2 linked regions of the Novosphingobium sp. G106 genome follow. The protein of the gene in region 1 interacts with the protein of each later gene in a pairwise test. Links are inferred from orthologs where the notes say so. Each region holds a gene or a part of one and is shown in the gene's direction. Other genes may lie near its edges.

Region 1 (14,445 bases):
GCTGTCGAACCTCAGCCAGATGCTGGGGCTGACGATCCATAACTTCCTCTCGGCCGCCACGGGCATCGCCATCGCCTTCGCGCTGATCCGCGGCTTTGCGCGGCGCGAGACCAATGGCATCGGCAACTTCTGGGCCGATATGACGCGCATCACTCTCTACGTGCTGCTGCCGATCTGCCTGCTTTATGCCTTCTACCTGATCGCCAGCGGCGTGCCGCAGACCTTCGCCGCCTCGGTCGACGCGACCACGCTCGAAGGCGTCAAGCAGTCGATCGCGCTCGGCCCGGTCGCCTCGCAGGAGGCGATCAAGATGCTCGGCACCAATGGCGGCGGCTTCTTCAACGCCAACTCGGCGCATCCCTTCGAGAACCCGAGCGCGTTGACCAATCTCGTCCAGATGCTGTCGATCTTCGCAATCGGCGTCGGCATGACCTGGGTCTTCGGCAAGGCCGTGGGCAACACGCGCCAGGGCTGGGCGATCCTCGCCGCGATGATGACGCTGTTCCTCGCGGGCACGGCGATCACCTATTGGCAGGAGGCCGCGGGCAATCCGGTGCTGCATCAGCTCGGCCTCGCCGGCGCCAATATGGAGGGCAAGGAAGTACGCTTCGGCGCGGCCGCCTCGGCGCTGTTCGCCGTGGTGACGACCGATGCGTCCTGCGGCGCGGTCAACGCGATGCACGACAGCTTCACCGCGCTCGGCGGCATGATCCCGCTGTTCAACATGCAGCTCGGCGAAGTGGTGATCGGCGGCGTAGGCGCGGGGCTCTATGGTTTCCTGCTGTTCGCCCTGCTGGCGATCTTCGTCGCCGGGCTGATGGTCGGCCGCACGCCCGAATATGTCGGCAAGAAGATCGAGAGCCGCGAGGTCAAGTTCGCGGTGCTCGGGATCGCCGTGCTGCCGCTGATGATCCTCGGCGGAACCGCGCTCGCCTCGGTGCTGCCGGCAGGGCTCGCGGGGCCGCTCAACAAGGGCCCGCACGGCTTCACCGAGATCCTCTACGCCTTCTCCTCGGCAACGGCGAACAACGGTTCGGCCTTCGCCGGGCTGACCGCGGGCACGCCGTTCTACAACGGCCTCCTCGGCGTCGCGATGTGGGTCGGGCGGTTCTTCATGATCGTCCCAGCGCTCGCCATCGCCGGCAGCCTCGCGGCGAAGAAGGTCCACCCGGCCTCGGCGGGCTCGTTCCCGACGACCGGCCTGCTCTGGGTCGGGCTGCTCGTCGGCATCATCCTGATCGTCGGCGGACTGACCTTCCTGCCCGCGCTCGCGCTCGGCCCGATCGCCGATCATCTCGCGATGATCCGCGGCCAGCTCTTCTGACAGGTATCACGGACATGACCACGACTTCCGTATTCTCGGCGAACCTGATCGGCCCGGCCGTCGGCGACGCCTTCCGCAAGCTCAATCCGCGCGAGCTGGTGAAGAACCCCGTGCTCTTCACCACCGCCGTGGTGGCGCTGCTCCTGACCGTGCTGCTGGCGATCGGCGCGGAGCCGCTGCCGATCGCCTTCCAGCTCCAGCTCATCGTCTGGCTCTGGCTGACCGTGCTGTTCGGCACTTTCGCCGAAGCGCTGGCCGAAGGGCGCGGCCGCGCCCAGGCCGCCTCGCTGCGCGCCGCCAAGGCCGACCTCGTCGCCAAACTGCCTTCGGGCAAGGTGGTGCCCGCCTCGCAGCTCAAGCGCGGCGATGTCGTGCTGGTCGAGACCGGCGACCTCATCCCGGCCGATGGCGAGGTGATCGAAGGCGTCGCCTCGGTCAACGAAGCGGCGATCACCGGCGAAAGCGCGCCCGTCATCCGCGAGGGCGGCGGCGACCGCTCGGCCGTGACCGCGGGCACGCGGGTGATCTCGGACTGGATCAAGGTCCAGGTGACGCAGGAGCCCGGCCAGGGCTTTCTCGACCGCATGATCGCCCTGGTCGAAGGCGCCGAGCGGCAGAAGACGCCCAACGAGATCGCGCTGACGATCCTGCTCGTCGGCCTGACGATCATCTTCCTGATCGCCGTCGGCACGATCCCGGGCTTCGCTTCATACGCCAGCGGCGGCGTGCCCGTGGCGATCCTCGCAGCGCTGCTGATTACCCTGATCCCGACGACGATCGCCGCGCTGCTTTCGGCCATCGGCATCGCCGGCATGGACCGCCTTGTCCGCTTCAACGTGCTCGCCAAGTCGGGCCGCGCGGTCGAGGCGGCGGGCGACATCGACGTGCTGCTGCTCGACAAGACCGGCACGATCACCATCGGCGACCGCCAGGCGAGCGAGTTCCGCGCGCTGACCGGCGTGGCCTCCGACGAACTGGCGCACGCCGCGCTGCTTGCCAGCCTGGCCGACGAGACGCCCGAGGGCCGCTCAATCGTCGTGCTGGCGCGCGAGAAGTACGGCATCGCAACGCGCGAGCTGGCGGCCGGGGTGGAGATCGTTCCGTTCACGGCGCAGACCCGGATTTCGGGCGTGAATGTCGCCGGACAACTCACCCAGAAGGGCGCGGTCGACGCGATCCTGCGCGCCAACCCCGATGCAGCGTCCTCGCCGGCCGCGGCCGAGCTGCGTCGGATGACCGAGGACATCGCGCGCTCGGGCCAGACCCCGCTCGCCGTGGCGCAGGACGGCCGCCTGCTCGGCATGATCGCGCTCAAGGACGTGATCAAGGCCGGCGTGCGCGAACGCTTCGCCGAGCTGCGCCGCATGGGCATCCGCACGGTGATGATCACCGGCGACAACCCGCTGACCGCCGCGGCGATCGCCGCCGAAGCGGGGGTCGACGATTTCCTCGCCGAAGCGACGCCCGAGGACAAGCTCGCGCTGATCCGCAAGGAGCAGCAGGGCGGGCGGCTCGTCGCGATGTGCGGTGACGGCACCAACGACGCACCCGCGCTGGCCCAGGCCGACGTCGGCGTGGCGATGAACACCGGCACCCAGGCCGCGCGCGAGGCGGGCAACATGGTCGATCTCGACAGCGACCCGACCAAGCTCATCGAGATCGTCGGCCTCGGCAAGCAGATGCTGATGACGCGCGGCGCACTGACGACCTTCTCGGTGGCCAACGACGTCGCGAAGTATTTCGCGATCATCCCCGCGATGTTCGTCGCGCTCTATCCAGGGCTCGGCGTGCTCAACGTCATGGGGCTGGAATCGCCGAGCAGCGCCATCCTCTCGGCGATCATCTTCAACGCGCTGATCATCCCCGCACTGGTGCCCCTGGCGCTGCGCGGGGTGACCTACCGGCCGATCGGTGCCGGCTCTCTGCTCGCGCGCAATCTAGCGATCTACGGCGTCGGCGGCCTCGTCGCGCCCTTTATCGGCATCAAGGCGATCGACCTCGTGGTCGGCGGCCTTGGCCTCGCCTGAGGACAGGACAATGCTCAACGACTTCACTTCCGCCATCCGCCCCGCGCTGGTGCTGACCCTGCTGTTCGCCGCGCTGCTCGGCCTTGCTTATCCGGCGGCGATGACCGGGATCGGGCAAGTGATCTTCCCCGCCCAGGCCAATGGCAGCCTGATCGAGCGGAACGGTCAGGTCATCGGCTCCGAACTGATCGGCCAGACCTTCACCGGTCCCGCCTATTTCCACGGCCGGCCTTCGGCCGCGGGCAAGGGCTACGACGCCATGGCGTCGAGCGGCTCCAACCTCGGCCCGACCAGCCAGGCGCTCGCTGACCGCGTCAAAGGCGATCTGGCTGCGTTAAAGTCATCAGGTCTTCCCGTCGCCCCTGACCTGGTGACCACCTCCGCCTCGGGGCTCGATCCCCATGTCAGCCCCGAGGCGGCTCTCTACCAGGTGGCGCGCGTGGCCGCGGCGCGTGGCCTGCCCGAGGGTGAGGTCCGCGAGCTCATTGCAAGCCGTACCGAGCACCCGCTGCTCGGCTTCATCGGCGAGCCGCGTGTCAACGTGTTGCTGCTCAATCTCGCTCTCGACTCGATGGCTCACAAAGGCGCACAAGCGGCCCGATGAACGGGCAATCATGAACGACGAGCCGCGACCCGATCCCGAGGCCCTGCTGCGCAGCGCTGCGCAGGAGGGCCTCGGCCGTCTCAAGGTCTTCCTCGGCGCGGCGCCGGGCGTCGGCAAGACCTATGAGATGCTCGGCGAGGCGGCGGCGCGGCGCGATGCCGGCGTCGATGTCGTCGTCGGCGTGGTCGAGACCCACGGCCGGGCCGAGACCGAGGCGCGGCTGCACGGCTTCGAGATCGTCCCGCGCAAGCTGATCGAGCATCGCGGCCAGGCGCTCGGCGAGCTCGATATCGACGCGGTGCTCGCGCGGCGCCCGCAACTCGTGCTGGTCGACGAACTGGCCCATACCAACGCGCCGGGCAGCCGGCACGACAAGCGCTATCAGGACGTCGAGGAACTGCTCGCGGCGGGGATCGACGTATATTCGACGCTCAACGTCCAGCATCTCGAAAGCCTGAACGACGTCGTCGCCTCGTTCACCAAGGTGCGCGTGCGCGAGACGCTGCCCGACCGGGTGATCGAGAACGCCGAGGTCGAGATCGTCGATATCCCGCCCGACGAACTGATCGAGCGGCTGCGCGAGGGCAAGGTCTACGTTCCCGAGGAAGCGACCCGCGCGCTGGGCAACTTCTTCTCGAAGTCCAACCTCTCGGCCCTGCGCGAGCTGACCCTGCGCCGCGCGGCGCAGGCGGTCGATGCACAGATGCTCGACTATATCCGCGCCAATGCCATCGCCGGCGCCTGGGCGGCGAACGAGCGGCTGGTCGTCGCGGTCAGCGAGCAGCCGGGCGCGGCCGAACTCGTCCGCGCCGCCAAGCGCCTGGCCGATGCGTTGCGCGCGCCCTGGACCGCGGTGCATATCGAGACCGCGCGCGCGGCAACCTTCAGCGATGCCGAGAACGCCCAGCTCGCCGCGACGATGCACCTCGCGACCCAGCTCGGCGCACAGGTCGCGAGCGTTCCGGCGGAGAGCATCCTAGAAGGGCTCCAGCGTTTCACTGCGGAGGCGAGGGCGACTCAGCTGATCGTCGGCAAGTCGGCGCGCTCGCGCTGGTTCGAGCTGCGCCACGGCTCGGTCGTTGATCAACTGGTGCGCGAAACGCCGGGCATCGCGGTCCACGTCCTGCCGATGGCCGAGACGGTGCGGGCGGCGGTTCGGCCCAAGGTCGCTATCGGAGCCTGGGGCAAGCCCGAAGGCTATGCCGTGTCGCTCGGGTTGACGGTGCTCGTGACCCTGCTGGGCATCGCGATCTTCGGCCGTGGCAGCATTACCAACGTCGGTCTGCTCTATCTGCTCCCGGTGATGGTGGCGGCGACACGCTACGGCGTCAGGACCGGTGTGGTCGCCGGCCTGCTCTCGTCGCTGAGCTACAACTTCTTCTTCATTCCGCCGACCCACACGTTCACGATCCAGGACCCGCAGAACATCATCACCGTGCTGGTGCTGCTCGGCGTGGCCGTGGTGTCGAGCCAGCTCGCCGCGCGCGTGCGCGAGCAAGCGCTGCTGGCGCAGAGCAGCGCGGCCCAGAACAGCGCGCTCGCCGGCTTTGCGCGGCTGCTCACCGGGATCAGCCGCCGGGATGAACTGGCCGAGTTGCTCTGCGCCGAGATCGGCCGGCTGCTCGATGTCAGGGCGGTGGTGTTGATGAACGGCACCGACGGGCTCGAGATACGCGCGGCCAATCCGCCGGGAGACGAACTGGAGATGCTCGATATGGCGGCGGCGCGCTGGGCGTCCGAGCAGAACCAGCCGGCCGGCCGGGGCTCGGACACGCTGACCGCCAGCGAATGGCTGTTCCAGCCGATCTCGGCCGGGGGCAGAGCGCTTGCCGTCTTCGGCCTCGCCCGCGACGATGCACGCGCGCCGATCCGTTCGGACCAGCTGCCGCTGCTGCTCAGCCTGCTCGACCAAGCCGGGCTTGCGCTCGAACGCATCGCGCTCGAAGGCGAAATGGCGCAGCTTTCGCAGATCAAGGAGCGCGATCGGCTGCGTCATGCGCTACTCTCGTCGGTCAGCCATGACCTGCGCACGCCGCTGACCACGGTGCTGGGCATGCTGCGTGAGCTGCGACCGAGCTCGCCCGACCAGGCCGAGCACCTCGCCACCGCCCGCGCCGAGGCCGAGCGGCTGCACCGCTTCGTCGGCAACCTGCTCGACATGGTGCGGATCGAGGCGGGCGCGCTGCACCGCACGACCGAGCCGATCGACCTTGCCGAAGCCGTCGCCAGCGCGACGCACGACCTGCGCGGCGCGCTGCAGGATCATCCGGTGAAGCTCGCCATCGCGCCCGACCTGCCCTTCGTCATGGCCGACCCGCAGCTGTTCCACCATTGCCTGATCAACCTGATCGAGAACGCCGCCAAATACGGCAATTCCGGCTCGCCGATCGAGGTTGCGGCGCGGCGCGATCCGCAGGGCCTCACCTTGACCGTGATGGACGAGGGCCCAGGTCTGCCGCCAGGCGAGGAGGCGCGGCTGTTCGAGACCTTCACCCGGATCGAGGGGTCCGACCGCAAGGGCGGCACCGGCCTCGGCCTCGCCATCGTCAAGGGCTTTGCCGAAGCCATGGGGCTGACCGTATCCGCGGCGAATCGCACCGACCGGCCTGGCGCCTGTTTCTCGATCCGCTTCGACGCCGCGCATCTGAAGACGAGCTGGAGCGAGCAATGAGCCGGCAGGTTACCGTCCTCCTGGTCGAAGATGAGCCGGCGATCCGGCGCCTGCTCCATGCCGGGCTCGCCCGCGCCGGCTACAAGGTGGTCGAGGCGGGGACGGGGCGCGAGGCGCTGTCCGCGCTCCATATCGACAAGCCCGACATCGTCCTGCTCGACCTGGGCCTGCCCGACCGCGACGGGCTGGAGCTGATCGGCCTGATCAAGTCGGCCGGCACTGCCGTTGTTGTCGTCTCGGCGCGCGATGCGACCGAGCAGAAGGTCACCGCGCTCGATCTCGGCGCCGACGACTACGTCACCAAGCCGTTCGACACCGAGGAAGTGCTCGCGCGCATCCGCACGGCGCTGCGCCACAAGCTTTCGACCGATGCCGAGATGCCGGTGGTGGCGGTGGGAGCGATCGAGATCGACCTGGCCGCGCGCATTGTCCGCAAGGCCGGTGAGGAGGTCCATCTGACCCCCAAGGAATACGGCTTCCTCGCCGAACTGGCCAAGCGACCGGGCAAGGTCGTGACGCATAGCCAGCTTCTCCACGCGGTCTGGGGCGCCGGGCACGAGGGCGACGTCGAGTACCTGCGCGTCGCCGCGCGGGCGATCCGGCGCAAGCTGGAGGACGATCCCTCGGCCCCCTCGATCCTGCGCAACGAGCCGGGAGTCGGCTACAGGCTGATCGTCAGCCGTTAGGCGCGGACGACATCGATCACGGCCTGCGCAAAGGCCTGGGGCGCTTCCTGCGGCAGGTTGTGGCCGATCCCGCCGGCGATCGTCCGGTGCTCGTAGCGGCCCGTGAACTTGGCAGCATAGGCGCTGGGGGGCGGATGGGGTGCGCCGTTGGCGTCGCCTTCCATCGTGATCGTCGGCACGGCGATCGCCGGCGCGGCGGCAAGCTGCTGCTCGAGGCTGGCGTAGCGCGTCTCGCCTTCGGCCAGGCCCAGCCGCCAGCGGTAATTGTGGATCACGATCTCGACATGGTCCGGGTTGTCGAAGGCGGCGGCGGAGCGATCGAAAGTGGCGTCGTCGAAGGCCCATTTCGGCGAAGCCAGCCGCCAGATCAGCTTGGAGAACTCGCGGCGGTATTTCGTATATCCGGTGCGACCGCGCTCGGTCGCGAAGTAGAACTGGTACCACCATTGCAGTTCGGCCTCGGGCGGCAGCGGCTGGCTTCCCGCCGCCTGGCTGCCGATCAGGTAGCCGCTGACCGAGACGAGCCCGTGGACGCGCTCGGGCCAGAGCGCCGCAATGATGTCCGCCGTGCGCGCACCCCAGTCGAAGCCGCCGAGCACGGCGCTGCGGATCTTCAGCGCGTCCATCAGCGCCAGCACATCGGCGGCGAGCGCGGCCGGCTCGCCGTTACGCTTGGTGTCGGCTGAGAGGAAGCGAGTCGTTCCATAGCCGCGCAAGTGAGGGATGATGACGCGGTGGCCCTTGGCGCTGAGGATCGGCGCGACTTCCTCGAAAGCATGGATGTCGTAGGGCCAGCCGTGGAGCAGGATGACGGGTGGGCCGGCTGCCGGTCCATATTCGGCATAGGCGACTTCGAGCAGGTCGGTCCGCACGGTCTTGAGCGGCGGCATCGCGGGAGGCGCCGCCACAGGCTGGGCCAAAGCCGGTGTGAAAGGGATCGAAGCGGCGATGACTGCGGCGCTCATCACGCGGCGGCGACTCAAGTCGAAAGTGGACATGGCAGGGCTTTACCGCACCATGCCGGCGCGCGCAGCCTAATAGGCGTCGCAACCGCTACGCCGCGACGGTCCTTGCCGGCAAACCAATAATATTTGTCCAGATTCTGACCGTTGTAGCGGAACTGTCATGGACGCGTGAAATAGGGCCACTCGAGTCAACACAGGGCGCCGGGGGACAACCGTCCTTTCGGCGCCTTTGTAATCTTTCGGGGGGTCTTGATGTTGAAGAAGTCCGTGTTCGCCTTGACGGTTGCCAGCTGTCTCACCCTCGCGACGACTGCCAGGGCGGAGGATGCTTCATCCGCAGACTCCGCCACCACGGAATCCGGGGACATCGTCGTCGTCGGCAGCGGCGAGACCCGCTCGGTATCAACTCTCCTGCCGTCCAACTTCGACGTGCTGCCGCCGGGCACCAGCATCCAGAAGGCGCTGAACTTCCTGCCGGGCGTGAGCGCGCAGTCGATCGACGCGCTGGGCGTCAACGAACAGTCGCTGTCGCTGCAGGTGCGCGGCTTCAGCACGACGCACCTCGGTTACACGCTCGACGGCATGCCGCTGGGCGACGGCGCCTACAACAATTACAACGGCCTCACGATCAGCCGTGCGCTGATCTCCGAGAACCTCGGCCGGGCCGATCTCGCGACCGGCATCGCCGGCCTCGGCATCGCCTCGACCAGCAACCTCGGCGGCGCGCTGATCTATACGAGCAGCGATCCGAAGAAGGACCTGGGGCTCAAGATCAGCCAGACGGTCGGCAGCGAGAACAGCCTGCGCACTTTCGCGCGGATCGATACCGGCGAGCACGGCGGTTTCTCGGCCTATGTCTCCGGCCAGTACACCGAGCAGGACCTGTTCGTGAATCAGGGCGCGGGCAAGAAGTCCACCGGCAAGCAGTTCAACGGCAAGGCGCAGTACGAGTTCGACGGCGGCAAGATCACCGGCTTCGTCGACATCTCGCGCACCAACCAGGCCGACGACGCCTATTTGTCGAAGGAAATGCTCGGCCGGCTCGGCTACGACTGGGGCGGCTATGCGCCGAACTGGAATGCCTACCTCGGCGTCGCCGCCTGCACGGTGACCACGACGCCGATCAAGTGCGCCGCTGCGCCGGCGCCGCAGAAGAACGCCGACGTCACCTACACCAACGGCCAGATCCTGCGTAACGACGAGCTGTTCTACGTCGCCGGCGACTACAGCTTCACCAAGAACCTCAGCGCGCGGGTGCAGGTCTATCATCACGCAGACAAGGGCGCGGGCAACAACTTCATCACCGGCCTGTCCAACCAGGGCACGACCTCGACGGCAGACGACCTGCCGGTCCAGATCCGCGACACGCGCTACACGATCGACCGCACCGGCGTGCTCGGTAGCCTGAGCTGGCATGTCGGCTTCAACCACTTCGAGGCTGGCTTCTGGATCGAGGACAACACCAGCAGCGCCGCGCGCTATATCCGCACCGATGTGACCGGTCCGATCGATCTCGGCCATTTCCTGGGCGGCCAACCGTCCACGGCGCAGTGGGTCCAGGAGACCAAGTGGAAGACGCGGCAGTTCTACGTCCAGGACACCATCTCGCTGCTCGATGACGCTCTGAGCTTCGATTTCGGTTTCAAGAGCACCTATGCACGCTCGGATGCCACGGCGCTGCCCGGCATTTCCGTCACGCCGCCGCCGGCTTCGACCCAGTTCGCGACCGGCTCGTTGACCGCCAAGGACAACTTCCTGCCCGAAGCGGGTCTGCGCTGGAACGTCGGGGGCGGCCACGAACTGTTCGCCAGCTACGCGGAAAACATGGCCATGTATCAGGGCGGCTTCAAGCTGGGGCCGCAGTCGGTCACCCAGACCGTCTGGAACGCCCAGGGAAGCACGCTGAAACCCGAGACCTCCAAGAGCGTCGAAGGCGGTTACCGCTTCGTGAGCAATGCTCTGCAGGTCTCGCTGTCTGGCTACTACGTGAAATTCGACAACCGTCTGCTGCAGTACAATCCCTGCCCGACGAACCTCCAGCAGAACCCGGGCTGCGGCAACTCGTTCCACAACGCCGGCAGCGTCACCAGCAAGGGTGTCGAGCTCGGCGTCCTGTGGAAGCCGGCGCCGTGGCTGAGCTGGTACAATTCGGCCTCGTTCAACAAGTCGACCTACGACCAGAACCTGGTCTGGAGCCTCGGTACGACCACGGCGATCCTGCCTACCGCCGGCAAGCAGCAGGTGGATACGCCCAAGCAGATGTTCAGCAGCGTGGTCAGCGTGAAGTACGAAGGCTTCTCGGCTTCGGTCCAGGGCAAGTATACCGGGCGGCGCTACTACACCTATACCAACGACCAGAGCTTCGGCGGTTATGCCACGGTCGACCTCGGCCTCGGCTATGACTTCGGCACGTTCGGCCCGCTGAAGGGCGCGAAGCTGTCGCTGAACGTGACGAACCTGACCAACAAGCGCTATGCGTCGAACTTCGACAACAGCGTGTTCGCGCCGAACGATTCCGGCTCTGTCGCAGGCGGCGATTCGAACGCCGTTGCCGGCGACGTCCTGGTGTTCCACTCCTCAGCGCCGCGGCAATTCTTCGGGACGCTCAGCGTTGATTTCTAAGCATCTGCGCGCCTGCGCGCTGGCGCTGTTGTGGCTCTTCCCCGCCTTTGCCGGCGCGGAAGAGCCTATAACCCGGCCGAATATCGACCACGCCGCCGGCGCGCGCAGCGTCACGCTGCATGGCCAGACTTTCGTCGATCAGGGGCTGGTCGGCGCCAGCCGGCTTCCGGCCGATACGGTCGATTTTCTCGGCGACACGCTCGGGTCTTTTTCCTCGCTGCAGATCGCTCCGGGGAGCTGGAAGCGGGTAGGGGACCACTACGAAGGCGTGCTCTGGACGCTGCCCGATCGCGGGCGCAACGATCCAGGCGCCAAGCTGTTCTTCGACTATGCGGCGCGGCTCGAGCGTTTCCGCGTCAGCTTCGCCCCGAGCGACGGCCGGTTCACGCTCGTTCCTGACGGCGGGTTGAAGCTGCGCGATTTCCGCGGCCGGCCGTTCACCGGCGCCGATCCGGGCGCGGGCACCTTGACGGAGAGGGGCATCCTTCTGCCGGCACCGGATCAGGGCCTGGGCAGTGGCAAGGTATCGCTCGACGCGGAATCGCGGCAGTTCAAGCGCGACGGCAGCTTTTATGTCGGCGATGAATATGCGGCCAACGTCTACTATTTCGACCCGCACGGCCGCTTGAAGGGCGTGATCCGTCCCCCCGAAGCGATCGCCCCGCGCCGCGGTGGTCATCCCGCTTTCGGTTCGCTGCAGCCGCCCGAAAGCGGCCGCCGCAACAACCAGGGCGTCGAGGGCATGTCGCTGTCTCCCGATGGCCGCACCTTGTTCGTGGCCTTGCAAAGCGCTCTCGTGCAGGACACTGCAACCGGCAATGCCGCTGGCCGGACCGACATTCGCGTGCTGGCCTACGACGTGAGCAGCGTGCCGACACCGGCGCAGCCGACCGCGCACTACGTGATGCAGTTGCCGGCCTACAACGACAAGGGCGACGGCGGCGCACCCAATCGCACGGCTGCGCAGAGCGAGATCCGCGCGCTCGACGGCCACCGGTTCCTGATGCTCTCGCGCGATGGCGCGGGCGTCGGCGCCGCGGACAAGGCCCCCGTCGTCTACAAGTCCATCCTGCTGGTCGACGTCGCCGGTGCGACAAATCTTGCCCGCAGCGAATACGAGACCGGCACCGCATCGGTGCTGCAGGATCCGGCAGGAACGGCGCTGCGGCCGGGCATCGTGCCGGCCGAATGGACCGAACTGGTGAACATGCTCAATCCCGTGCAGCTGGCGCGTTTCGGTCTAACCATCGAAGCCTTGTCGGAGAAATGGGAAGCGCTCGATCTCGTGCCGGTGCTCGAGCCCGACCATCCGGCCGACTATTTCCTGCTCGTCGGCAACGACAACGACTTCATTGCGCGGCACTGCCGGATGTCGGGACAGACCTGCGATCCCGATTTCGATAACGACAACCGGATATTGGTCTATCGCTTGAGCCTGCCCACATCCTTGAAGTGAGCGGTCGATGGCGCCGGGCAGAGCAGCGGGCCGCTCTCAGCTTGCCGCCAGCGCCTGGGTAAAATCCGCGATGAGATCATCGGCGTTCTCGATCCCGATCGAGATCCGCACGAGGTTGTTGGTGATATTCAAGGCCGCCTTGCGCGCGGGGGGCACCGACAGGTGGGTCATGGCCGCCGGGTGGCTGGCGAGGGTTTCGGTGCCGCCCAGGCTGACGGCCAGTTTGGCGATCCTGAGCGCATCCAGGAATGCGAAAGCCTCGGCCTCGCCGCCCTTGAGATAGAGCGAAAAGGTCGATCCAGCGCCGGTGCAGTGGCGGCGATAGATGTCTGCCTGGCTGCTGCCCTCGGCTAGAAAGCCCAGATAGCCCACGCTCTCGACCTTGGGATGGCTCCGCAGCATGTCGCAGACCTTCGCGGCGTTCTCCCCGGCGCGGCTCATCCGCAGCTCGAGCGTTTCGAGACTGCGCAGCAGCATCCAGGCGGAATGTGGATCGGTGATCGTGCCGATCGTGTTGCGCGTGGCCCGGACCGGCGCGATCGCCGCGCTGCTGCCGATCACCGCGCCGGCGACGAGGTCCGAATGGCCGCCGACATATTTCGTCAGGCTGTAGACGACGAGGTCGGCGCCGTGCTCGAGCGGCTTCTGCCAGAGCGGGCCGAGGAACGTATTGTCGATCGCGATGAGAGGGCGGTCGGTGGGGAACACCGTGTCGCAGGCGGCGCGCACCGCTTCGATGTCGACGAGCGTGTTCGTCGGGTTCGAGGGGCTTTCGAGGAAGATCAGCGGCACGCGGCGGTCGCCGGCCCGTCTGAGCACGTCCTCGATCTCCGGCTGCGAGGCGCCCGCGGGAAAATCCAGCCACTCGATGCCCATCCGGCCGAGGACCTTGCCGATGAGCGTCTCGGTCGCGGCATAGAGCGGCGCCGAGTGCACGATCGTGTCGCCCGGTCTCACATGGGTGAGGAGCAGCGTCGCGATCGCCGACATCCCAGAGGAGAAGGTCAGCGCATCTTCTGCGCCATCCCAGATGCTCAGCCGGTCCTCGAGGATTTCCTGGTCGGGGCCGTTGAACCGCGAATAGACCAGGCCTTCGACTTCGCCCGACCGCGCGCCGGTGACGAACTCGAAATGCCGCTTGCCGGCCGCCGCGCTCTCGAATGCGAAGGTGGAAGTCAGAAAGATCGGCGGCTTCAGCGCGCCTTCGGACAGCGCCGGATCATAGCCATATCCCATCATCAGGGTGGAGGGATCGAGGCGTCTCCCGCCGATCTCCAGGATGTTCTTCTTCGGGCGCCGCCGCTGTGACACGCCGGTCATGCTGGCTTCGGTTTCATTCGATTGGGCCATTTTGCGCCTCCAGTGCTTCGCAATCCGCGGGATCGAGCCAGACTACTCTCATTGGGCTCACTGCGGCACCATCACTTCCAGGAGATCGTCGACATTCGCCACGGCGAAGGCGGTGAATTCGTCGGCGACGCCGTAGGGCAGCAGTATGCGACGGTCATGGAGCAACGCTCCGCAACTGTAGGTGACGTTGGGAACGTATCCGCCCCGCTGTTCAGCGCTCGGGAAGACTATCGGTGCGCTGGTCCTGGCCAGGACCCGCGACGGGTCGGCCTTGTCCAGCAGGCAGGCGCCGATGCTGTAACCGCGCATGAGCCCGACGCCGTGAGTGAATACCAGCCATCCCTCGGCGATTTCGATCGGGGATCCGCAATTGCCGATCTGCACGAACTCCCAGGGATAACACGGAGCCACGATCTGCTCGCCGCTTTCCCAGGTGAACAGATCGTCCGATCGCAGGAGACAGATGTTCTCTCCGTCCTGCCGCCCGAGCATGGCGTACCGGCCATCGATACGTCGCGGGAAAAGAGCCATTCCCTTGTAGCCCGCCATCGCGCCGCTCAGCGGCCGCATCTCGAAGGTGCGCAGATCGATGCCGCGCAAGATCTCCTGGCGGACATTGCGGCCGTCGAAGGCCGTGTAAGTCCCCATCACCTGTTCGCGGCCGCCGTCTTCGCGAAAGCTCACCATCCGCAGGTCTTCGACGCCTTGCCGTTGCGACGGGAGAACCGGGAATACCACGG
Region 2 (13,935 bases), 3.6 Mb from region 1 along the record:
TATCGCTCGACGCGCTCTGCACGCGTTATGGCATCGATCGCAGCCACCGCACCAAGCACGGTGCGCTGCTCGATGCCGAACTGCTCGCCCAGGTCTATGTCGAGCTGCGCGGCGGACGGCAGATCGGGCTCGAGCTGGCGGCCGATCGGCGCAAGGAAATCGTCACGGTGATGACGGTCCGCACCGACCGCGTGTTCCGCCCGGCCCGGCCACACGCCGCCAGCGAGGCGGAACTCGCTGCGCATGCCGAGTTTATACAGACTCTCAAGGCTCCGCTCTGGAGTACCTAGCCCAAGAGGAGATGGACCATGGAAATCCGCGTATCCGGTCATCAGATGAACACGGGCGAAGCCTTGCAAGTCCACGCCAGCGAGCGGTTGACCAATGTGGTCGACAAATACTTCGCCCGCGCCTTGTCCTCTCAGGTGACTTTCGGGCGCGCGCCGGCCGGCGCTTTCCGCTGCGATATCGTTACCCATGTGATGCAGGGCCTCGTGCTCAAGGGAGCGGGCATCGCGCAGGACGCGCATATCGCCTTCGATCAGGCGACCGACAAGATCGACAAGCAGCTGCGCCGCTACAAGCGCCGGCTCAACGACCGGCATGAACAGAGCACTTATGCGCTGAAGGAAGAGGAAGCCGCCTACGTCATCTTCGAGGAGCCGGCCGACGATCATGCGGAAGTGACCGCCGATGCGCCGGTGGTCATTGCCGAGACCAAGGTGGACGTTCCCGAAGCGACGGTGTCCGACGCGGTGATGATGCTCGACCTGCGCAACACCAACGCCCTGCTTTTCAAAAACGCTGGAACCGGCAAGCATAATATGGTTTACCGCCGCGGCGATGGCTCGATCGGCTGGGTCGAACCGTCCTGACGCTCGCAAACGCGCTTGCTTTCCAGATCGAAAGAGGCTTGGCACCCGGGGCGACCCGGGCTCAGGTTCGTACATCATCTGGCAACTGGTGCTGGACTATTGTTTGATTGCTAATGGGATCTCTCTTCACCATCCTGCCCGAAGCCGTCGGTGCCATTCGCGCCGATAGCAAGCCGGCAATCCTCGGACAGCTCGCAGACCGTTTCGCCACGGTCTATGCGCTGGACCGTTCGGACGTGCTCGCCAAGCTGCAGGAGCGGGAGAAGCTGGGCAGTACCGGCTTCGGCCGCGGCGTCGCCATACCGCACGCCCGGCTCGCCGGGGTGAACCGTCCGGTCGCGGCGCTGCTGCGGCTCGAGGCGCCGGTTGCTTTCGATGCGGCCGATGGCCGGCCGGTCGATATCGTCTTCGGCCTGCTCTCGCCCGAACATGCCGGAGCGACCCACCTCCACGCGCTCGCGGCGATCTCGCGGATGATGCGCGACGAGGAAATGCACGCGGCGCTGACCCAGGCACCGGGTCCGGAAGCGATCTACGGCCTGATCTGCAATGTCATCGACCGCGACGCCGCCTGAGGCCCGCGATTCAGGCGCGACACTTCACTGGCGCGCGCTCGAAGGGCTCTACGCCTCGGCACCCGTGAACCAGCTCTTCGCGTCCAGCCTTGAGATCACCGAGGAAGGCTACTCGCGGATCATTTTCCAGGTCGAAGAGCGCCACTACCATGCTGCCGGCGCGGCGCATGGCACGATCTATTTCAAGATGCTCGACGATGCGGCCTTCTATGCGGCGAATACGCTGGTGACCGACCGGTTCCTGCTGACGACCTCGTTCAACCTCCATTTCACCCGGCCCGTGCGGATCGGACAGGTCGTGGCCGAAGGGCGCTGGATTTCGGGCCGGCGGCGCGTGCTCGTCGCCGAATCGCGGCTGATCGACAGCGAGGGCGAGGAAATCGGCCGCGGCACCGGCACGTTCCAGCGTTCGCGTATCTCGCTCTCGGGGCTCGCCGGCTACGCCCAGGCGCTGCGTTGAGCTGACATGGAAGGGCGGCTCCCTGCGCATCTCGAAGCCGCGGCGCTGATTCGCCAGACTCAGGCCGAAGGTGGCTTCGCAGCTGTGTTGCAGAAGGGTGAAAGCGAAGCGGGAACGATTTTGCTCGTTCTGTGCGAAAATGACACAAATGCGCGGGTCTACGAGCGCATGCCGGCCCCGGATGGTGACCGAAAATGGACCCTTTCGAGGTCTCAAGATGATGAAAATAAAGCGGAATTCGGAGAATATCTGACCCGTCGTGGCGCCCAGGACCGAGACTTGTGGATCATAGAGCTGGACATCGCGCAGGGGGAACGACTCATCGGATTGCCTGTGCCCACAAGTTGACTCTCGGCTGAACGGGCAACATGGGGACCGCTCACGGTCGCGCAGGCGGCGGGGACGGCACTAAGGCCGCTCCGGCAAGCACGCAGACGGGGGGCAGCCGGCAGGACGCTCCGAACATCTAACGTCGCTCGCGGCGGTTCGGTTCCTTCTGCGCGGGCGCGTTCACCGCACCCGAATTTGAAATAATGAAGTCCAAGTTATATCCGGCCAGCACGTTTGCCGTGGCCGCGACTCTTTTTACTGCCGTTGTCAGCGCCCAGGGTTCGGGCGCGGTCGCTCAGGACACGCTGTCCGGGCCGGCCAAACAGGAAACCCTCTCCACGATTTCCCGGCCCATCGTCCAGCCGCTGCCCGCCGAGGCCCAGGAGGTTCTCTCCACCGGACCCGCGCAGAGCGACGATGCTGCTGCCGCTACCGCCTCTGTCGGCGGTTCGCTCGCCGAACTGGTTGCGGAGCAGACCCAGCCCGAAACGCTCTCACCCGAAATGCGCTGCCTCGCCGGCGCCATCTATTTCGAGGCCAAGAGCGAACCCCTGCCCGGCCAGCTCGCCGTCGGCCGGGTCATCGTGAACCGGTCCAAGTCGGGCCGCTTCCCCGCCTCCTATTGCGGCGTGGTCTACCAGCCCTCGCAGTTCTCGTTCATCCGCGGTCGCGCGATGCCCGCGATCAACACCGCCTCGCAGGACTGGCACGAAGCCGTCGCCATCGCGCGCATCGCCGATGCGGGTTCGGTGCGCAGCCCGGCCGAGGGCGCGCTGTTCTTTCACGCTGCACGCGTCTCGCCCAGCTGGCGGGCGACCCGCATCGCGCGGATCGGCAATCACGTTTTCTACAGGTGACGATGGATCCTCCCCGGGCCTAGCTCGGGGAGGGTCTTACTCGCTGATCTGCACCCAGACGGGTGTGTGATCACTGGCCTTCTCGCGGCCGCGATATTCCTTGTCGACGCCCGCGGCGATCAGCCGATCGGCCACTTCAGGCGACAGCAGCGCATGGTCGATGCGGAAGCCATGGTCGCGCTGCCAGGCCCCGGCCTGGTAGTCCCAGAAGGTCCAGACGCCGCCGCGCGGATTGTGCAGGTCGAGCGCGTCGGTCCAGCCGTCGCCGAGCAGGCGGAAATAGGCATCGCGCGATTCCGGCTGCATCAGCGCATCGCTGGCCATCGCGGCCGGTGACCAGACGTCCTTGTCCTCGGGGATGACGTTGAAATCGCCGGTGATGATTGCCGGAACTTCCTCGGCGGCGATCTCGCGCATCCGGTCGCGCAGCCGCTCCATCCAGCGCAGCTTGTAGTCGAACTTGGGTCCGGGCTGTGGATTGCCGTTGGGCAGGTAGATGCAGGCGATGCGTAGGCCGAACACGTCGCATTCAATGTAGCGCGAATGCTCGTCTGTAGGATCGCCTTCGAGCCCGCGACGGACCTCTACCGGCTCGACGCCGTCGGCGAGGATGGCGACGCCGTTGAAGCCCTTCTGGCCGTGCCAGATCGCCTTGTAGCCGATCGCCTCGAAATCCTTGACCGGGAAGCCCTCGTCCTGGGTCTTGATCTCCTGCAGGCAGGCGACCGAGGGACGCGTCTCCTCCAGCCACTCGATCAAGCGCGGCAGGCGCGCCTTGATCCCGTTGATATTGAACGACGCGACTTTGATCATGCCGCGATCAGACCGAGAAACTCGAGCCGCAGCCGCAGCCGGCCACGGCATTGGGGTTCTCGACGCGGAAGGCAGCGCCGCCCAGCGATCCGACGAAATCGACGACGCAGCCGGAAACGAGGTCGAGGCTGACCGGATCGACCACCAGTCGCACGCCGTCGGTCTCGCTGACCAGGTCCTCGGCATCGGGCGCCTCGGCCAAGCCGAACTGGTACTGGAAGCCCGAGCAACCGCCACCCTCGACCGAAAGCCGCAGGATTGCGGGCTTGCCCGTCTTGGCGGCGATTGCCGCGACGCGGGCGGCTGCCGAGGGGCTCAGAGTCAGGCTGGGTGCTTCCATGCGCCGGATGTAGGGACTCAGGCCGCCCCGGGCAAGCGGCAGGCTCGTGCCTAGAAGCTGTAGACGAAGGTCGCGCGGCTCTGCGTGTTGAGTTCCGCCGTGCCGACCGGCGGGTTGCGCTCGTACTGGACGTTGTACGAGAAGCGCGCCTTGAGATTGCCGATCAGCTTGGTATCGAGCGCGGTATTCGCGACGACGTTGCCGTCGGCGCCTTCGATATAGACCGCGGTATTCTGCGTCAGGCTAAGCGTGGGCGTGACCCGCCAGTTGAGATTGAGCGATCCGCGGCCGGCGATGCGCGAATGAATGCCACCACCGTCGACTTCGTCGATCCGGCGCAGCGCCGGTCCGCCTTCCAGCTCGAGCTTGACCCGCGCCCCGTCGAGCGCCCGGTAACCTAGCCCGCCGCCGAGCGTGTAGCGATTGTCGTAACCGGCAAAGGTGTCGTGCTCGTACTGGGCCAGGCCATAGGCATAGGTGCGTTCCTGGAAGCGGTAGCTCGGCTGCCAGGCAGCGAAGACCCGTTCGGTCGTGGTCTCGCCGTTGGTGCTCTGCACGTCGGCACGGGCGGACAGCTTGTGCGTCCAGTCCACCCCTTCGCGCTTGAGATCCAGCGCACCCAGCATGCCGAAGCTGCTCGAGGTGCCGGTCGAACGCGAGGCTCCGGCCTCGATTTCGCCCTTCCAGTTAGACAGCGCCGAGGCGGTGCGCAGCTTTTCGATTTGCTCGACCTTGGCCTGCGCGGTCTGGACGGCGACCTGGGCGTGCCAGGCCTGCTCGCGTTCGTCGATCTCCTGCCTGGCTTCGGGCGCGGCCTGGCGGGCGACGGCGAAGACGCTAGCGATCGTCGTGGCGTTGCCCTTGGCGATCGCGATCTCGATCATCTTGCGGATGCCGGGATCGAGCGGCGCCGTGCTGGCCGCGCTGGCGGCATCGCCCGCCGCTTCCGGCCCACGATTGTCGGCGGGCGTGTCGGCGGCGGAGGCGGTATAGGGAAGGGCGGCGAAAACGACGGTCAGCCAGCGGGCTTTGGCGAGCATGCAGTTCCTCTTTCGCTGGATCGCGGCATGACAAAAGATTGTGGCGATAGCATGCTGGCGGGTCTCTTCCGCGACGTTCAGGCGGTCTGGATATAGGTCCTGAGCGCTTCGGCTTCGCTTTCGATGTGTTCGATGCGGGACTTGACGAGATCGCCGATCGACACGAGGCCGAGCATTTCGCCGTTCTGAACCACCGGCAGGTGCCGGATGCGCCGCCGCGTCATCAGCGACAGCGCGGCCAGCACCGTGGTGTCGGGCTCGACAGTCACCGCCGGGCTTGTCATTACGTCGCGCAGCTTGCGGTCGAGCATGGCGGGGCCGAGCGACTGCAGCTGGTAAATCACGTCGCGTTCGGAAAAGACGCCGACGATCTTGCCCTTCTCCATCACCGGCATCGCGCCGATGCGTTTCCCAGCCAGCAGCGCGACTCCCTCGCGTACGCTGGCATCGGCTTCGCAGGTGATGATGGTGCCGGCCCGGCCTTCAATCAGGCGCCCGATGGTCATGGCTCGTCTCCCGGAGCTTGGGCAGGCACTATGCCATAGCTCAAGCATTTGCGCCAGTTCATCGCGCCGCAGCCCCGCAGGGCAGGTTCCCTGCTTGCGAACATCCTGCCAAAGGCGCAAGGCGGCTGCGATGATTCCGCGCTCGCCTCTCGACGATCCCGAGACCGCCGCCTTCGCCTGGGCGCGGTTCAGGCGGCTGATGTGGCTGATGCTCAGCGTGACCATCACCATAGTGATCGGCGCCTGCGTGCTGCTCTACCGCGAGAACGGCTTCGTCTCGATCCATTTCTACATCGCGACCGCGCTCGGAATCGGTTTCATGATGCTGCTGATGTCGGCGCTGATGGGCCTGGTTTTCCTGTCAAACGGCACCGGTCACGATGATGCGATCGTCGATCCGTTTGAGGACGAGCACCCTAATCCCTAGAGCGATTTCGAGCCGGATGGAATCATCTGGCGACTCGGAAATCGAGGTAAAACAAAAACCTAGAGCGCCTCCGCTCTGGGCGGATTGAGCCGGTATTCCTCGACCGGCACGCCGCCGATCACGTGTTCCAGGATGATCCGTTCGAGCACCTCGGGCGTGCAGCCGTGATACCAGACGCCCTCGGGATAGACCACGGCGACTGGCCCGGCCATGCAGACGCGCAGGCATGAGACCTTGTTGCGCAGCACGCCGGCCTTACCGCCCAGCCCGAGTTCGTTGAGCCGGCGCTTGAGGAAGTTCCAGGCCTCGATCCCGGTCTCACGATCGCAGCACTTGGGCTTTTCCGGGTCGGCGCAGATCATGATGTGGCGCTGGGTCGCGAAGCCGCCGAGAATCTCGAGGGCGCGTTCGGCCTGGGCCACGACTTCCGGGCTGTCGTTCATGACTTCAATGCCCAGGCCTGGAGGCTTTCGCGGACCGCGGCTGGGATTTCATTGGGCTGGCCGCCGGCCGTGCTGACCATCGTCACCTCGGCGAAGGCGATCAGCCGCTCCTGCTGGGTGACGAGCTGGAGGAGCCTATAGCTGGTCCGCCCGAGCGGTCCCGCGGCGACATGCATTTTCAGCGGATCGGGAAAATAACTCTGGCCGAGGAATTCGACCGCCATGCTGACGACCATGACCGAGAGCTCGCCACGCGCGCCGTGGTCGCCGGCTGCGCGGTGATAGCGCACGCGGCCTTCCTCGAGCAGCCCGACCAGCGAGACATTGTTGATGTGCTGGTTGACGTCGAGATCGGCGAACCGGGTCTCGATGCTGCAATGGAACGGATAGCGCGCCGGATCGAGCAGCGCGGGATCGGGTTTCGGCATCGGTCTGTCGGTATCGGCTGGCGGGCAATCAGCCCTTCTTGCCGACGATCCTGGCGATCTCGCTCGCGACCATGCGCTCGACCATCTGCGGCAGGTTCTTGTCGAGCCATTCGGCCAGCGCAGGGCGCAGCAGCTCGCGCGCCATGCCTTCGAGCGAGGTTTCACCCGAACGCACGATCTGCGGCGGCACGCCGGGTTCGGCCAGCATGGCCAGCGCGGCCAGCGATTCCTGCATCGATACGCGTGCGGCATCGGTCAGCAGCGGCGATTCGGGCCGTTCGTCACCGTCGTCTTCGGTCATGGCGAACTCGCTTTCGCTGCCGAGGTCGAGCACGTCTTCCTCGTCGAACAAGGCCTCGTCATCAGCCGCCCGGTCCTCTTCGAGGTCCTTGGCCTGATGCACGGCAGGCGCGACGACGCCCTGCGTCTCGCGCTGGCGGCGCTGTTCGTCGGCGCCGGCGCGGTTGTCGCGCGCGATCACCTTCTTGATCGATTCGAGAATTTCCTCGACCGTCGGTTCAGCAGTTTGACGCATCGCGGTTATTTACCCCCCCCTGGGCATTCGTGTCGGGCGCACCAGTATTGGTAGACTGAATCGTAGCCCCCCTCAGTGCCATGAATCTCGCCGTCTTGGGGCTTGGTGTCAACGGTTCGCGTGGATTGGGGCTTCGGCGCGGCATCGTCGTCCCAGTCGAACCACTTTCCGCGCACGCGCTTGTAGTTGACGCCGGGGTCGTAAAGCGTCCCGCCATCGAGCCCCAGATCCTGCGCTTCGGCCCTGCCCATGGCCGCTAGCATCGCGAAGCCGGCGACATAGGCGTTGCGCCTTGCGGTGACGAGGCGGACGCTGGCCGAGAGCAGTTCCTGCTCGGCGTCGAGGATGTCGAGGATCGTGCGGTTGCCGACGCTGTTTTCGGCGCGCACGCCCTCCAGGCTCAGCCGTGCCGCATCGACGGCCGACTGGTTGGAAACGATAAGTTCGTTCGAGGCCTGCCACGCGGAATAGGCCGACCGGACCTGCGCGATCAGGTTGCGCTCGGCGGCGATCTCCTGCTCCATGGCGGCGCCTTCGAGGGCCTGGGCCTGGCGGCGCTGGGCGGCGGGACGGCCGCCCTGGTAGAACGGGACCGAGGCGCGCAGGCCGACCTGGGCGGTCGTCTCGTGCTGGGTGAAGGCAGCCGCGGCGCCGCCGGCACCGCCCAGGGTACCGAAATAGTTGTTGTAGGTGCCCTGGCTGAAAGCCTGGACCGTCGGCAAGCGCCCTGCCCCTGCTACCTTCACGTCATAGGCCGCCGCCTTGCGCTGTTCGCGCGCGGCAAGGAGGTCGGGATTTTCGTCCAGTGCCTGCGTTACCGCTTCCTCGGCGCTGGTGGGCAAGCCGGGCAGCGGCGGCGGCGGATCGAGCGCGCCCGGGGCTTCGCCGACAAGGCTGATATACCGTTCGCGCGCTGCCACCAGGTTCGCCTCGGCCGTGCGCGTATCACCGCGGGCCAGCGCCAGGCGGGACTGTGATTGCGCGACGTCGGTACGGGTGAGGTCGCCGATCTCGAACCGGTCGCTCGTGGCGCGCAGATTGACTTCGAGAACCTGGACGTTGCTGCGGTTGAGGCCAACCACCGCCTCGTTCAGGATTACGTCCATATAGGCCGCCACGACCTGGCTGAACACCGTGCTCTCGGTGCCGCGCAGCGCTGCCTGGCCGGCCACGACGCGGGTTTCCGCCGCCTTCACGCCGTTGCGCACCGATCCGCCCGAATAAAGCGGTACCGACAGCGAGACGGTGCCGTTCAGGTTGCGATCGGGCGCGGTGAAGTTGTTGGCGCTCTTCTGGATGAATTCGGTATGCGTTGCCTGCCCGGTCACCGATGGACGGCCGGCAGCCTTCTGGATCGGCACGTCCTCGTCGGTGGCGCGCTGGCCCGCGCGGGCCGCCTGCAGCGTCGGGTTCGTGTTGTAGGCGGCGACGAGCGCGCCGCGCAGGTCCTCGGCTGCGGCGGGCCCGGCGGCGGGACTCGCCAGCAGGGCTGCTCCGGCCAGCAGCCGGAGGCGCAGGCCGGTTTGCGGCACGTTCAGAAGCTCCAGCGCTTCGGTGCAGCGAATTCGGGAAGGACGGGGATGCCGATCTCGGCGAGCGGCAGCAGTGCGACTTCGCCCGCAGCCTTGCGGCCCGCGGCCAGCCGGGTCACGCTGCGCAGGACGAGCCCGGTAACGATGCGGCCGCCCTCGGCGAGCTGCGTCGCGAGCGCGCCAGGCAGTTCCTCGATCGCGCCATCGACGACGATCAGCGTGTAGGGACCGTTTTTCTTCTTCGCCGAGACATCGGCGGGATCGGCCGCTTCGAGCGAGCCGACGAGCGGGCCGAGGAGCGCGGCGAGGTAGCCGTTAGCGTCGCCGATTAGCAGCGCCTTGTCCTCGGCGCTCGGCTTGGCCTCGCTCAGCATCATGCCCTGGACCAGCGGCGCGGCGAGGAAGCGGCCCTCGCCCAGCGGCACGGCGCGGTCGATATAGGCGGCGGCCTTTGCCGCCTCGGGAACGAAGTCTTCGCGCGGGACGCGCGCCATGGCGGCGAGCACCCAGGGCTCGTTGACGCCGCTGGTGCGCAGCTGGCTGTCGATCATCGCACGGCGGGCCGCTTCTGACGCAGCAGCAGCGGGGCGGTTCTCGGTCAAAGTCATCAAATGCAAATCCCTCATGCGCTGCCGAAGCCCGACCAGTACCTTGCAGCGGCCCCCCGGTAGCGCGGTGGCACGCTAATAGGCGAAGGCTGCAAGCTCGCCAAGCGCTTTGACGGAGCGTCCCGGTGGGCTTATGGCGGCCCGGATTTCTGCCCGCACGGCTGCAGCATGGGGATACGCATAATGGCTGAGATGGTCACCATCCGTGAAGAAGACCTGATCGAAAGCGTCGCCGACGCGCTCCAGTACATCAGCTATTTCCACCCGATGGACTATATCCGCGCGCTGGGCGAGGCCTACGAGGCCGAGCAAGGCCCGGCCGCCAAGGACGCGATCGCGCAGATCCTGACCAACAGCCGCATGTGCGCCGAGGGCCATCGCCCGCTCTGCCAGGACACGGGCATCGTCAACGTCTTCATCGAATGGGGCCAGAACTGCCGGCTGGAATCGGACCGTTCGCTGCAGGACGTCGTCGATGATGGCGTGCGCCGGGCTTACAACCACCCTGAGAACAAGCTGCGCGCCTCGGTGCTGGCCGATCCCGCCTTCACCCGCCGCAACACCAAGGACAACACCCCCTGCGTCCTCAGCGTCAGCATGGTGCCGGGCAGCAAGATCTCGGTCGACGTCGCAGCCAAGGGCGGCGGCAGCGAGAACAAGTCGAAGTTCAAGATGATGAACCCGTCGGATTCGATCGTCGACTGGGTGATCGAGATGTTGCCGCAGATGGGCGCCGGCTGGTGTCCGCCGGGCATGCTGGGCATCGGCATCGGCGGCACGGCCGAACATTGCGTCAAACTCGCCAAGCAGAGCCTGATGGAACCGATCGACATGGGCCAGCTCAAGGCGCGTGGCCCGCAGAACGATCTCGAAGCCATGCGCATCGAGATCTTCGACAAGGTCAACGCGCTGGGCATCGGCGCGCAGGGGCTGGGCGGGCTTTCGACGATCCTCGACGTCAAGATCCTCGACTGGCCGTGCCATGCCGCGGGCAAGCCCGTCGCGATGATCCCCAATTGCGCCGCGACGCGCCACGCGCATTTCACGCTCGACGGCTCGGGTCCGAGCTATCTCGAGACGCCGAAGCTCGAGGAATGGCCGCAAGTGCAGTGGACGCCCAGCAAGGAGGCCAAGCGGGTCAATCTCGACACGCTGACCGCCGAGGAAGTTCAGGCCTGGAAGCAGGGCGACCGGCTGCTGCTCAACGGTAAGATGCTCACCGGCCGCGACGCTGCGCACAAGCGCATCCAGGACATGCTGGCCAGGGGCGAGGCGCTGCCCGTCGATTTCAAGGGCCGCGTGATTTACTACGTCGGCCCGGTCGATCCGGTGCGCGACGAGGTCGTCGGCCCCGCCGGCCCGACCACGGCCACGCGCATGGACTCGTTCTCCGACATGATGCTCGATCTCGGCCTGCTCGCTAGTGTCGGCAAGTCCGAGCGCGGCCCGGCGGCGACCGAATCGATCGCCAGGCACAAGTCGGCCTACCTGATGGCGGTTGGCGGCGCGGCCTACCTCGTCGCCCGCGCGATCAAGAAGGCCGAAGTCGTCGGTTTCGCCGATCTCGGGATGGAAGCGATCTACGAGTTCACGGTCGAGGACATGCCGGTGACCGTCGCGGTCGATAGCGAGGGCAGCAACGTCCACAAGCTCGCGCCGTTGGTCTGGCAGGACAAGATCGCCAAGGAAGGCCTGCTCCAGCCGAGCTGATTCGACGAGCGTCCCAGGCGGATCGACCAAGCGGCTGGCGCACCGGCCGCCTGGCGGGCTATTTGTCGGGCAATGAACGACAACACCGCCCAGCGCCCGCGGGTCCCGCCGCGGCTGGTCCTGGCTTCGATCGTGGGCCTCTGGGCCTGCTATTTCGTGCTGACGACGCTGCGCGGCGCGCTGCTGGGTTACGACCTCAGTTGGGCCTTCCTCTCGCGGCGGCTGGTCGTCACCTTGGGCTCGATGGCCGTGACCGCGGCGCTCTGGCCGCTGCTGGCGCTGCTCGCGCGCTGGCCGCTATGGCGGCGGGCGAGCCTGATGCTGATGGCCGCACTCCCCGTGGCCCTGCTCGCGACGATGATCAACAGCTGGGCCTTCGCCGACATGGACCACGAGGCGAAGCAGCAAGAACAGCGGCAAAGCGTCAATGTGCTCGATGACGGCGAAGGCAATGTCGTCGAGATACATGGGGGGGCATGTTCGCGTGCGCAGCGACGACGGCTCGGTTGTCGAGGTGGGTGATGGCAAGCTGGTCGTGAATGCCAGCAAGGGCGCGGACAGATCACCTCCTGTCCCGCCCTCGCCTCCTTCACCCCCCTCGCCTGCGGTGAATTCACCGGCGTCCCCGCCTCCGATGACTAAGGCGCAGACCTTGCCGGCCAAGGAGAAGAATTTCTGGGACGAGTATGCCGACATGGCGCTCGGCCGCTATTTCCTGCTGGTGGCCTGGATGGCGCTCTACCTCGCGCTCGAAAATGCCCAGCAGGCGCGCGCGGCAGAGCGCCGCGAGGGCGAGTTCCGCCGTGCCGCGCAGGCGGCCGAGCTGCGCTCGCTGCGTTACCAGATCAACCCGCACTTCCTGTTCAACACGCTCAATTCGCTGTCGGCGCTGGTGCTCACCGGCAAGCCGGCGGAGGCCGAGCGGATGATCCAGACGATCGCCACTTTCTACCGCCGCAGCCTGGCGGGCGACCCCACCGGAGACCTGCCGCTGGCGCAGGAGATCAAGCTCCAGAAGCTCTATCTCGAGGTCGAGGCCGTTCGCTTTCCCGAGCGACTGCGGACGGTGTTCGAAGTGCCCGACGAACTCGCCGACGTGCTGGTGCCCGGCATGATCCTGCAGCCGCTGGTCGAGAATTCGATCAAATATGCCGTGGCCGCCACCAACCGCCCGGTGACCGTGACCATAGCCGCGCGCGCCGAGGCCGGCGGGCTTACAATATCGGTCAGCGACGACGGACCCGGAGCGGGCGCGATCTGGCAGGACGGTTGCGGCATCGGCCTCGCCAATGTCCGCGACCGGCTGCAGGCGCGTTTCGACGGGGCGGCCAGCCTCGACGCCGGCACCGCGCCCGAGGGCGGGTTCAGGACCGTGATCCGCCTGCCGCTTCAGCACCGCGATGGCTGAGGCGCTACGCACCCTGATCGTCGACGACGAGCCGCTTGCGGTCGAGCGGCTGCAGATCGTTTGCGCGGGCCTGCCCGGCATCGCCGTGGCCGGCACGGCGAGCGACGGCGGCGCGGCCTTGCGGCTGATCGCCGCGCTGGCGCCCGATCTCATCCTGCTCGACGTGACCATGCCCGAGATGGACGGCCTCGCCCTCGCCCGTACCCTCGCCGCCCAGCCCTCGCCGCCCGCGGTGATCTTCGTCACCGCGCACGACGGTTTCGCGGTCGAAGCCTTCGATCTCGAGGCGGTCGACTATGTACTCAAGCCGGTGGCGCCCGAACGGCTGCAGCGCGCGATCGCGCGGGCGCTGGCGCGTCGGAACGACGGCGAGAAGACCAAGGGTGAATGGCTCGAGGAATTCTGGGTGCCCCACCGCTCGGAACTGCTGCGCATCGCGGCGGTCGACATCGACCGGATCGATGCCGAGCGCGACTATGTCCGGCTGCATGTCGGCGAGGCGAGCTATCTGCTGCTCCACACCGTCTCGGGACTCGAAGCGCGGCTCGATCCGGCGCTGTTCATCCGCCTGCACCGTTCCTGCATCCTGCGGCGCGACCGCATTCGGGGGCTGAAGCACGATGGGCTGGGGACCTGGTCGGCAGAGCTTGCCGATGGCAGCGCGGTACGGATCGGGCGGACCTATCTCGCGCGCGCCAAGGCCATGGCCGGGCGCTGAATCGGCGGGTGTTTGGTGAGCCCGGAGGGTCCCGCCGCCGGGCTCACCTTTTCGTGCGGGGCGGCCGTCCCCACGCGAACTTTTTAGCGGCGTGCCTCGCCATTGGCGCCGCCACCGCTGGCGGCAAATCGGTTGTTGCCGAGCTTGGCGGCGACCTGTGCGGTGATTGCCTGACGCGCATCGGCGATGCAGCCCGGGGTTGCACGGGTGAGCCTCGATCCGGTGGCCGGGTCGGACGTGCAGGCCTGTTCGGCCGCCGCGTCGATGCGGCTGCCGAGCTCGGCCTTGCCGGCTGCGGTGGTGAGATCGAGATCCTTCCAGGCGAGCTTG

Evidence for each region.
Region 2: the proteins of KRR38_RS03075 (region 1) and KRR38_RS20350 interact in binary tests that used the Escherichia coli proteins (3 or more experiments, as listed by UniProt). The link is inferred for Novosphingobium sp. G106 from one-to-one orthologs.

The regions. Positions count from the first base shown.
Region 1 is NZ_JAHOOZ010000001.1:647,509-661,953, forward strand. Bases 3,598-6,826 are described here. They hold KRR38_RS03075 (sensor histidine kinase KdpD), read left to right. Parts: upstream 3,598-3,965; coding sequence 3,966-6,626; downstream 6,627-6,826. Other genes in these bases: kdpC (potassium-transporting ATPase subunit KdpC), read left to right, coding at 3,598-3,955; KRR38_RS03080 (response regulator), read left to right, coding at 6,623-6,826. Outside these bases: potassium-transporting ATPase subunit KdpA, read left to right, coding at 1-1,324; potassium-transporting ATPase subunit KdpB, read left to right, coding at 1,339-3,351; more of kdpC, read left to right, coding at 3,362-3,597; more of KRR38_RS03080, read left to right, coding at 6,827-7,312; KRR38_RS03085 (alpha/beta fold hydrolase), read right to left, coding at 7,309-8,310; KRR38_RS03090 (TonB-dependent receptor), read left to right, coding at 8,530-10,899; KRR38_RS03095 (esterase-like activity of phytase family protein), read left to right, coding at 10,889-12,355; KRR38_RS03100 (cystathionine gamma-synthase family protein), read right to left, coding at 12,392-13,705; KRR38_RS03105 (glycoside hydrolase family 130 protein), read right to left, coding at 13,763-14,445. UniProt on the Escherichia coli protein: Member of the two-component regulatory system KdpD/KdpE involved in the regulation of the kdp operon. KdpD may function as a membrane-associated protein kinase that phosphorylates KdpE in response to environmental signals.
Region 2 is NZ_JAHOOZ010000001.1:4,233,344-4,247,278, reverse strand. What follows is about bases 1-2,719. They hold KRR38_RS20350 (PTS sugar transporter subunit IIA), read left to right. Parts: upstream 1-988; coding sequence 989-1,450; downstream 1,451-2,719. Other genes in these bases: KRR38_RS20335 (cell wall hydrolase), read left to right, coding at 2,480-2,719; KRR38_RS20340 (DUF1491 family protein), read left to right, coding at 1,917-2,258; KRR38_RS20345 (PaaI family thioesterase), read left to right, coding at 1,425-1,910; hpf (ribosome hibernation-promoting factor, HPF/YfiA family), read left to right, coding at 309-875; dnaQ (DNA polymerase III subunit epsilon), read left to right, coding at 1-290. Also shown: more of KRR38_RS20335, read left to right, coding at 2,720-3,097; xth (exodeoxyribonuclease III), read right to left, coding at 3,134-3,910; KRR38_RS20325 (iron-sulfur cluster assembly accessory protein), read right to left, coding at 3,918-4,250; KRR38_RS20320 (YdiY family protein), read right to left, coding at 4,301-5,290; KRR38_RS20315 (CBS domain-containing protein), read right to left, coding at 5,368-5,796; KRR38_RS20310 (hypothetical protein), read left to right, coding at 5,927-6,223; KRR38_RS20305 (ferredoxin), read right to left, coding at 6,283-6,666; KRR38_RS20300 (thioesterase family protein), read right to left, coding at 6,663-7,094; KRR38_RS20295 (DUF2497 domain-containing protein), read right to left, coding at 7,123-7,629; KRR38_RS20290 (TolC family outer membrane protein), read right to left, coding at 7,635-9,161; KRR38_RS20285 (protein-L-isoaspartate O-methyltransferase), read right to left, coding at 9,164-9,769; KRR38_RS20280 (fumarate hydratase), read left to right, coding at 9,953-11,479; KRR38_RS20275 (hypothetical protein), read left to right, coding at 11,552-12,001; KRR38_RS20270 (histidine kinase), read left to right, coding at 12,114-12,887; KRR38_RS20265 (LytTR family DNA-binding domain-containing protein), read left to right, coding at 12,880-13,605; KRR38_RS20260 (UrcA family protein), read right to left, coding at 13,689-13,935. UniProt on the Escherichia coli protein: Seems to have a role in regulating nitrogen assimilation.